Salipiger sp. CCB-MM3: one gene and its partner. The protein of the gene in region 1 interacts with the protein of each later gene in a pairwise test. Links are inferred from orthologs where the notes say so. Each region holds a gene or a part of one and is shown in the gene's direction. Other genes may lie near its edges.

What was found.
Region 2: the proteins of AYJ57_RS22330 (region 1) and AYJ57_RS16030 interact in binary tests that used the Escherichia coli proteins (3 or more experiments, as listed by UniProt). The link is inferred for Salipiger sp. CCB-MM3 from one-to-one orthologs.

What each region holds. Positions count from the first base shown.
Region 1 is NZ_CP014598.1:93,577-98,153, reverse strand. The notes cover bases 1,006-3,771. They hold AYJ57_RS22330 (isochorismatase family protein), read left to right. Parts: upstream 1,006-1,947; coding sequence 1,948-2,595; downstream 2,596-3,771. Other genes in these bases: AYJ57_RS22325 (hypothetical protein), read left to right, coding at 3,049-3,771; AYJ57_RS22335 (isochorismate synthase), read left to right, coding at 1,006-1,928. Outside these bases: AYJ57_RS22340 (ABC transporter ATP-binding protein), read left to right, coding at 1-533; more of AYJ57_RS22335, read left to right, coding at 789-1,005; more of AYJ57_RS22325, read left to right, coding at 3,772-4,577. UniProt on the Escherichia coli protein: Involved in the biosynthesis of the siderophore enterobactin (enterochelin), which is a macrocyclic trimeric lactone of N-(2,3-dihydroxybenzoyl)-serine.
Region 2 is NZ_CP014596.1:466,979-471,745, reverse strand. The notes cover bases 1,199-4,154. They hold AYJ57_RS16030 ((2,3-dihydroxybenzoyl)adenylate synthase), read left to right. Parts: upstream 1,199-1,840; coding sequence 1,841-3,469; downstream 3,470-4,154. Other genes in these bases: AYJ57_RS16020 (non-ribosomal peptide synthetase), read left to right, coding at 3,704-4,154; AYJ57_RS16025 (phosphopantetheine-binding protein), read left to right, coding at 3,466-3,702; AYJ57_RS16035 (LysR family transcriptional regulator), read left to right, coding at 1,199-1,672. Outside these bases: xdhA (xanthine dehydrogenase small subunit), read right to left, coding at 1-599; more of AYJ57_RS16035, read left to right, coding at 758-1,198; more of AYJ57_RS16020, read left to right, coding at 4,155-4,767. UniProt on the Escherichia coli protein: Involved in the biosynthesis of the siderophore enterobactin (enterochelin), which is a macrocyclic trimeric lactone of N-(2,3-dihydroxybenzoyl)-serine.

The sequences.
Region 1 (4,577 bases):
TCTATGTGACGCACGACCAGATCGAGGCGATGACGCTGGCCACCAAGATCGTCGTCATGAAGGGCGGCATCATTCAGCAGATCGGCACCCCGGCGGAGATCTACAACCAGCCCGCCAACCTGTTTGTCGCCGATTTTATGGGCTCGCCCGCGATGAACCTGATCCCGGCCAAGGCGCAGGCGGGCGGCAATGGCACGCAGATCGAGATCGCCCGCGACGGCGCGGCGCCCATCGTGCTGACCGATCCCGGCGCGGCGGGTCTGCCCGAGGATGTGATCCTCGGCCTGCGCCCCGAGGACATTTCGGAGCCGGGCTTCCGCAGCGGCACGGCGGTGCAGCAGGCCGAATGCCAAGTCGAAATCGTCGAGCCCGCGGGCGCCGACACCTACGTGATGACCACGCTGGGCGGCAAACAGGTGACCGCACGCCTGCATGCCGAGACCGAGGCCAAGCCGGGCAGCGCCCATACCTTCGCCTTCGATCTGGGCAAGGTCTCCTACTTCAATCCGGGCACCGGCGAGCGTATCGCCTGACCCCGCGTTCAGTGCCGAACCAAAGGCCTCGCGCGTGATCGCGGGGGGCCTTTTCATGTCGCGCGGCGTGTCCCGAATGGGGCGGGCGTAAGACCGGATTGCGGAATGTCGCGCAGGCACGGTAATTCCCGACTTATTTACTTGCCTACTCCCCTCCTGATTGCGTACCACGCCCCCGGCAGCCAAGCGGCTCTCTTCGAGTCGGTCAGCCTCCAAGCCACCCAGATCCGTAACGGTCATGATGGAGGAGGACTGATGACGCGCCCTCTCACGCATTTCGACACCCGTCCCGAGTTGCCCGGCCCGGGCCTTGCCTTTCTGAACGGTCGCGACACACGCATCGCGCGCGGCCCCCTGCAGCCCGTGCCGCGCGGCGATGCGGCGAGTCTCGGCGCGCGGCTGGCACCGGCGCTGGCGGCTCTGCCGCAGGGCGGGATGATCGGCGGCGCCCTGCCGTTCGACCGGGCGGCGGAGGATTGCCTCTGGAGCGCCGAGGCGCAGGGCGGGCACCTGCCTGTGGGCGCGCCCGCGCCAACGGGCCAGCTGCGCCTGACTCCGGAGCCGCAGGCGCGGGACTATGCTGCGGCGGTCGCCGCCGCGCTGGCCGAGATGCAGGCCAACCCCGCGCTCGAAAAAGTGGTGCTGGCCCGGACCCTGAGGCTTGAAAGCACGCGTCCCATCGACCGCGCCGGATTGCTCGCCCGGCTCGCCGCTGACCCCGCGGTCACCGCCTTTGACGTGGCGCTGCCCGGCGGGCGGCACCTCGTGGGGGGCACGCCCGAGCTGCTGCTGGACAAGCGCGGCGCGGAGATCCTCTCGCATCCGCTGGCAGGGTCGGCGCGCCGCAGCACCGATGCCCGCGAGGACCGTGCCGCCGCCGAGGCGCTCGCAGGATCCGAGAAGGACCAGCGCGAACATGCGCTGGTGGTCGAGTTCATCCTCGACACGCTGGCACCGCTCTGCCGCACCCTTGGCGCGCCCGAGGGCACTTGCATCACCTCGACGGGCAGCATGTGGCATCTTGGTACGCGCATCGCGGGACAGCTGCGCGAAAAGGATCAGCCCGCCCCCGTGCTGGCCGCCTGTCTGCATCCGACCCCCGCGGTCTGCGGCTTGCCGCGCGATCCCGCGGCCGAGCTGATCCGCCAGCTTGAGCCGGTGCAGCGTGACTTCTACGCCGGGGCTGTGGGCTGGTGCGACGCCCGCGGCGATGGGGCGTGGCATGTGGCAATCCGCTGCGCCGAACTGCAGGGGACGCACGCGCGGCTCTACGCCGGGGCCGGCATCGTGCCCGGCTCGGACCCCGACAGCGAAACCCGTGAGACCGGCGCCAAGTTCGGCGCCATGCTGAGCGCTTTCGGCCTCGCGCCGGATGCCGCCCTCAACCTGACCTGACACTGAAAGACTGACCACGATGGCCCTGCCCGGAATTGCTCCCTATCCGCTTCCCACCGCCGCCGAACTGCCCGCGGCCCGCGCGCCTTTTGCGCCGGAGCGTGATCGCCTCGCCCTGCTGGTACACGACATGCAGCGGTATTTCTGCGCGCCATACCCCGACGATGCGCCGCTGCGGCCGGCGGTGGCCAATATCGCCCGGCTGATCGCGGGGGCGCGCGCGGCGGGTATCCCGGTGTTCTACACCGCGCAAAAGGGCAATCAGTTCCGGCCCGACCGGGGTCTGCAAGCCGATCTCTGGGGGCCGGGCATGGCGGCAAAACCCGAGCATGAAGCGATCCTTCCCGATCTTGCGCCCGCGCCGGAAGACAACGTTCTGGTCAAGCACCGCTACAGCGCCTTCCAGCGCTCCAACCTCGAGACGCTGCTGCGCGCGCGGGGCCGAGACCAGCTGATGATCACTGGGATCTACGCCCATATCGGCTGTCTGTGCACCGCGACCGAGGCCTTCCAGCGCGATATCGAACCTTTTGCCGTGGCCGACGCGCAGGCCGATTTCGACCGCGCGAAACACGACATGGCCATGCAGTGGATCGCCGCCACCTGCGGCGGCGTCACCTCGACCGGGCAGATGCTCGATGCCATTGGGGTCAGTGCCGCGGCCTGACGCCACCCGCTGCAAACTCGGACGGCAGCCCGTGCCATAGGCGCGGGCTGGCAGAGACCTGCGCATGCGGTGATCCTGGCACAATCGCGCTTGCAGGACCGCATCGGACACACTACCCTAGATTGCAGGGCGCCGTGGGGTTTTGCGCCTTTCAGCCTAGTAGAAAATAGCTTTTCCAAATCACGACGGTGCCGCAGATTTTGCGGCCTCTCTACGCATACACGCAAAACGAGCGACCATTCGGCCTCCCTCTGACGCGGGGACCGGCGCTTTCGGCGTACCCGCCCGTCTTTTTGCCCGCCTGCCGGGCCTGTGTCCGATCCGCGGCCTCGCTGGCTGATCGGTTCGAGCGAGTTTTCCCCGGTTTTCCTGATCTTCGCTGAGCGTGCGCGGCCTGCGGCACCTTGGTGCCGCTGCGGGCCTGCCTGCGTGGCGACTTGCCCGGAGAATGCCATGGTCGATAGTCTGCCCCTTGCCCTTGCGGCCACCGGCGCGCCCGTCGGCGCAGCGCTGTTCGGAGGCAATATCCTCGCGCCGCGCGGCGAGATGACCGGCACGGGGTCTTATGCCGAAGCGGTCTCGCAGCTTGGGGTCACGGGCCTGCGCTATCCCGGCGGGTCGCTGACCGAGTATTATTTCGATCTGGCCGATCCCGATGCGACGCTGGCAAGCCATGCGATGACCGGCGCGGAAACCACCTTCATTCCGCTGTCGGAGTTCATGGGCTACGCCGCCCAGACCGGCCACGCGGTGACCATCGTGCTGCCGACACGCGACCAGCTTTCGGATGTGCGCGACGAGACCGGCAACCGCCTGCCGGATATCGACGAGGAGGTGCTGCGCGACTTCGTGCATGATCTCGCGTCGGGTGGCTACGGCGCGGCAGAGATCGCGGCGCTGGAGATCGGCAACGAATACTGGGGCTCGGGCGAGATGACGGCGGTGGAATACGGTCGCCTCGCCACGGACATGGCCGAGATCATCGCCGACGAACTGGCGCTGGTGGCCGAGGTGCAGGGGATCGACACTTCGGGCATCCGCGTCTTGGCGCAGATGGGGCAGAACTACGGGTTCTCGAACCTTTCCGAAAGCTACGAGGGATGGGACGCCGAGGAGGTCATCGCCGATCTGACAGCGCTCTACCCCAATGCCGGGCTGAGCGAGGCCAATATCCGCGGCAGCGGCGAGGTCAATTGGTCCGAGGTGACCAACGCCTTGGTGCAGATGGGGTTCGAGACCGAGGCAGAGCGCGATGCGCTCGACGGGATCGTCACCCATGTCTACGCCCGAGGGACAGAGGCCAGCCGATCCTATGCGCTCGAGACCATCCAGAACACTTGGCTCGAGCACGCGGGGTTCGAGCACCTCGAGATCCATGTCACAGAGTGGAACTTCAAGTCGACACAGGGTCTCGACCGTGCAAGCGACTACGGGCTGTTTCAGGCGCAGGAGATGCTGCAGATCGTCGAGGAGTTCATCCTCGCCGGGGTCGATCAGGCGCATGTCTGGCCGCTGATCCAGAACACCGCGAACGCCCTGTCGACCGGGTTTACCTTCGAGGCCGCCACGGTGCCCGGCGAGATGTTTGCAATGATGGCCAGCGCGCTGCCCGGTAAGACCTTGTTGGATTTTGTCGCCGGCGATGACGACACCGACGCCGAAGCTGGGGCGGTGACAGTGCATGCCTTTGCCGGATCGGGCGAGATGGTGCTCTATCTGATGTCGCAAAGCGATGCGGCAAGCGTGTCGGATCTCGATCTGTCGGGGCTGGTGAGCGGTTTCGGCGCGATGGAAATTACCGTGCTTGGCGTGGCCGAGGGGGAGGCTGTTGGAGACACCGGCTCTGTGCCCGATGTGCAGAGCCTCAATGCCGAAGAGGTCTATGCGGACGGCGTGCTGGAGGTCGATCTGGACCCGCGCGAGATCATGCAGGTGGTGATCCGCGACCTGCAACCGAGCGAGGCCTTCGCGCCCGTGCTGGC
Region 2 (4,767 bases), on another replicon or contig:
TCGCCGTCGGGGCCGGTCTCGACCCGGCGTCCATCCTTGAAGGCAAGCAGCTCCGCCGCCACGCGCCCGCGCTCTTGCATCAGATGATCCGCCTCGGGCGTTCCATACTCGCTCACCGCCACGGCGGCGCGAATGATCGGCGCGTAGCCGGTGCAGCGGCAGAGGTTGCCCTGCAGTGCCGTCTCCACCTGCGCCTCGCTCGGTTGCGGGGTCTGCATCCAGAGCGCATAGAGCGACATGACGATGCCCGGCGTGCAAAAGCCGCATTGCGCGCCGTGATGCTCGACCATCGCCCGCTGCACCGGGTGCAGCGCGCCGTCCGGGCCCGTGAGGTGCTCGACCGTCACCACGTGGCAGCCATCGAGCGAGGCGACGAAGCGGATGCAGGCGTTGACCGCCTCATATCGCAATGCGCCCTCATGCAGACGCCCGACCAGCACGGTGCAGGCCCCGCAGTCACCCTCGGCGCAGCCTTCCTTGGTGCCGGTGAGGCGACGATCAAGCCGCAGGAAATCGAGCAGGGTCTGCGTCGCCGGAACCTGAGGCAGGCTCACGGTCCTCCCGTTGAGCAGAAAACGGATCTCGCTCCGGTGCGTCATGCATCCCTCCGTGGCTGAGCATGTGGCTGGGTTTACGGAGGGGGACGCTAGCAGCGCGCACTCTCTCTGAATACGCGTGGTTTCGCCAAGGACTTTATACGGATTGTTGATAATAATCTGTCGCCCGCCGTAGTATGCCGGGGGCACGGAGGTCAGCAATGCAATATATCGAAAGCCTGCGGGTCTTTGTCCGGGTGGTCGAACTGGGCAGCATCACCTCGGGCGGGCGCGACCTGCGGCTGACGCCCGCGGTGGCCAGCAAGCGGATCAAGGAACTCGAAAGCCGCCTTGGCGTGCGCCTGTTCAACCGCACCACACGCTCCATCAGCCCGACAGAGGTGGGGCGGGTGTTCTACGATCAGGCCAAGACGGTGCTGGCCTCGGTCGATGAGGCCGAAGCGGTGGTGGCCAATTTCTCGGAAACACCTCGCGGGGCGGTGCGCGTGACCGCGCCGCTTGGCATCGGACGCCGGATCATCGCGCCGCTGGTGCCCGCCTTCACTGAGAAATACCCCGAGGTGCAAGTGCAGATGCGCCTGTCGGACCGGCAGGTCGACCTGATGGCAGAGCGGCTGGATGTGGCATTCTTCCTGGGGGTGGCGAAGGATTCCAACTTCAAGCTGCGACAGATCTACGACTGCCCGCGCGTGCTTTGCGCAGCGCCCTCCTATCTCGAAAAGCGCGGCATGCCCGAAACGCCCGAGGACCTTCTGGGCGGGCGGCACAACTGCCTGTTGCTGCGCTACCCGCGCTCGCCCGAATACTTCTGGCAACTGAAGACCGAGACCGGGCTACGCCGTCTTGAGGTCGCCGGCCGGTTCGATGCCGACGACGGCGATGTGCTGACCGCCTGGGCGCTGGAGGGGCATGGAATCGCCAATCGACCACGGCTGGAGGTGGCGCGCCACCTGGGCAGCGGCGCGCTGGTCGAAGTGCTGCCCACAACGCCACCGCTGCCGTCGACCTTTGGCTGCCTCTTCCTGCACAGAAAGCTGCAGGACCCCAAGATCCGCCTCTTCGTCGACTTCATGGCCGAAGCGGCCCGCGAGCGGATTGCGCGGCTCGACAGCTGACGGCCTGTGGCACCTCAAAAATTTCCTCGATTTGTCAGGCGGTTTCTCGCGGATCAATACCTGATCAAAATACACGGTATTGTAAGTTGACCAAATTTGTAGTGATTGATAGCGCGAAGGAACGGCGCGCGCCGCGCCACCCTGCATTGCAAAGCCGGAGCATCGAGCATGACGACCCCCGAGCAAATTTGGCCCGAGAAACTGGCGCAAACCTACGTCGAAAAGGGCTATTGGCAGGGCGAAACCTTCGGTCAGATGCTCGACCGGCTGGCGCAGGCGTATCCCGAGCGCATGGCCGTGATCGCCGGTGAGGCCCGTTGGAGCTATGCCGAACTGGCGCGCCGCGCCCGGATCGCAGCCGAGGGCTTTGCCGAACTGGGGCTGGAGCCGGGCGAGCGGGTGCTGCTGCAGATGCCGAACCGGGCCGAGTTCCTCGCCGCAGCCTTCGGTCTCTTCTATGCGGGGCTGATCCCGGTCTACGCGCTGCCCGCGCACCGCGAGACCGAGGTGCTCCATCTCGCCGCCAAATCCGGCGCGCGCGCCTATGTGGTCGCTGACCGGCACGACGGGTTCGATTATCTGCCGCTTGCCCGCCGCGTGCTGGCCGAGGTCGAGGGCGTCGAGCATGTGATCGTCGCGGGCGATCCCGGCGAGTTCACCGCGTTTGACGCGCTGGGCGGGGAGGGGCTGAGCGCCCCGGTGCCGCGCGATCCGCAGGCGGTGGCCTTTCTGCAGATCTCCGGCGGCTCCACTGGCCTGCCGAAGCTGATCCCGCGCACCCATGACGATTATCTCTATAGCGTCCGCGCCTCGGCCGAGATCTGCGGGCTGAGCGCGCGCAGCGTCTATCTCTGCGCGCTGCCCGCGGCGCATAACTTCCCGATGAGTTCGCCCGGCTATCTTGGCGTGCTGCATGTGGGCGGCACCGTGGTCATGAGCCCGAACCCGCAGCCCGATATCGCCTTCCGGCTGATCGCCGAACATGGTGTGACGATCACCGGCCTTGTGCCGCCGCTGGCGCTGCTGTGGATGCAGGCCGCGCCGCGCAGCAAACACGATTTGTCGAGCCTCGAGGTTCTGGGCGTCGGCGGCGCGAAATTCATCCCCGAGGCGGCGGCGAAAGTGCGCCCGGTGCTGGGCTGCACGCTGCAGCAGGTCTTTGGCATGGCCGAGGGGCTGGTGAATTACACCCGTCTCGACGATCCCGAAGAGATGATCATCAACACCCAGGGCCGCCCGATCAGCCCCCACGACGAGGTGTTGGTGCTCGACGACGACGGCAAGCCGGTGCCCGAGGGCGAGCCCGGCAATCTCTACACCCGCGGGCCCTACACGATCCGGGGCTACCACGCCGAGCCTTCGGCCAACGCCCGCAGCTTCACCCCCGACGGCTTTTACCGCACCGGCGATGTGGTGCGGCGTCTGCCCGGCGGCTACCTCGAGGTGCGCGGCCGCGCTGGCGATCACATCAACCGCGCGGGCGAGAAGATCTCTGCCGAAGAGGTCGAAGATCACCTGATCGCCCATGAAGGGGTTTTCGATGCCGCCGTCGTGGCGCTGCCCGACAAGTTCCTTGGCGAGAAGACCTGCGCTTTCGTGGTGCGCGCGGAAGCGGGGGACGTGCAGTCCAAAGACCTCAAGGCCTTTGTCCGCGGTCGCGGCATCGCCGAGTTCAAGGTGCCCGACCAGATCGTCTTTGTGCCCGAGTTCCAGACCACCGCCGTGGGCAAAGTCAGCCGCAAGGCACTGCGCGCGGCGCTGAAAGACAATTACCTGAACAAAGGAGACGCCGCATGAGCCTCAGTAAGGACAAGATGCGCGCCGATATCGCCGAAGCGCTGGAGATCGCCCCCGAAGAGATCACCGATGAGGCCAACCTCTTCGATCTGGGGCTCGATTCCATGCGCCTGATGTCGCTGGTGATGACATGGCAGGACGAGGGCGAAGAGGGCGATCTTTCGGAGATTTGGGAGCATCAGACCTTCGGCGCCTGGTGGGGCGTGGTCGCCGCGCAGCGCGCGGGGGCCTGACATGGCGGCCGCGGCGCAGGCCTTCCCGCTGACCGAGGCGCAGGAAGGGCTTTGGTACGCGCAGGCGCTCGACCGCGCGAACCCGATCTTCAACTGCGGGCAGTATATCGAACTTTGCGGCCCGCTCGATGTCGCCCGATTTACCCGCGCTTTTGATGCCGCTGTCGCGCAGACACCGGCGCTGCGCCTGCGCTTCGGCATGGTGGAGGGCGCGCCCCGGCAGTGGCTGGCCGAGCAGGGGCTGCGGCTCGAAGTGGTCGATCTGTCGGCGCAGGACGATCCGGCGGGCGAGGCTCTGGCGCGGATGCAGGCCGACAGTGGCCGTGCGGTTGATCTCGCCGCCGAGCAGGCCGGGCATTTCGCGCTCTACCTCCTTGGGCCGGACCGGGCCTTCTGGTACGAGCGCATTCACCATCTGGCCACCGACGGTTTTGGCATCGTGCTGCTGACCAACCGGGTGGGCGAGATCTATTCCGCCGAGACGCTGGACAAGCCCGCGCCCTCCGCCTTTCCGGGGCTGGAGCCGGTGCTTGAGGATGCAGACGCCTATCGCGCCTCGGACCGGCGCGCCGAGGACGGGGCCTTTTGGCGCGGCGAGATGCGCGGGCTGGAAACCGTCGCCGGGCCCGCCGAGGGCCGCGCCGTGACCTCCACCCGTTTCGACCGCGCGCGGCTCGATCTGCCGCTAGAGGTCTGCACCGCGCTGAAGGCGCGCGCCAAATCCGCTGGCGTTGGCTGGCCCGATGCGCTGACCGTGCTGAGCGCGGCCTATTTCTCGCGCGTCTCGGGCAGCGGCGAGCGGGTCTATGGCCTGCCGTTCATGGCCCGCATGGGCTCCAAGGCCGCCCGCGTGCCCTGCATGTGGATGAACGTGCTGCCCTACCGCTGCGCGCCGGACGAGGATGCGCCGCTTGAGGGCCTTCTGAAGGCCGAGGCACAGCGCCTTGCCGCGCTGCGCAAGCACGGGCGTTACCGCTCGGAACAGCTGCGCCGCGATATGCGCCGCACCGCCATCGACGCGCGGCTCTACGGGCCGATGATCAACGTACAGCCCTTCGACATGCC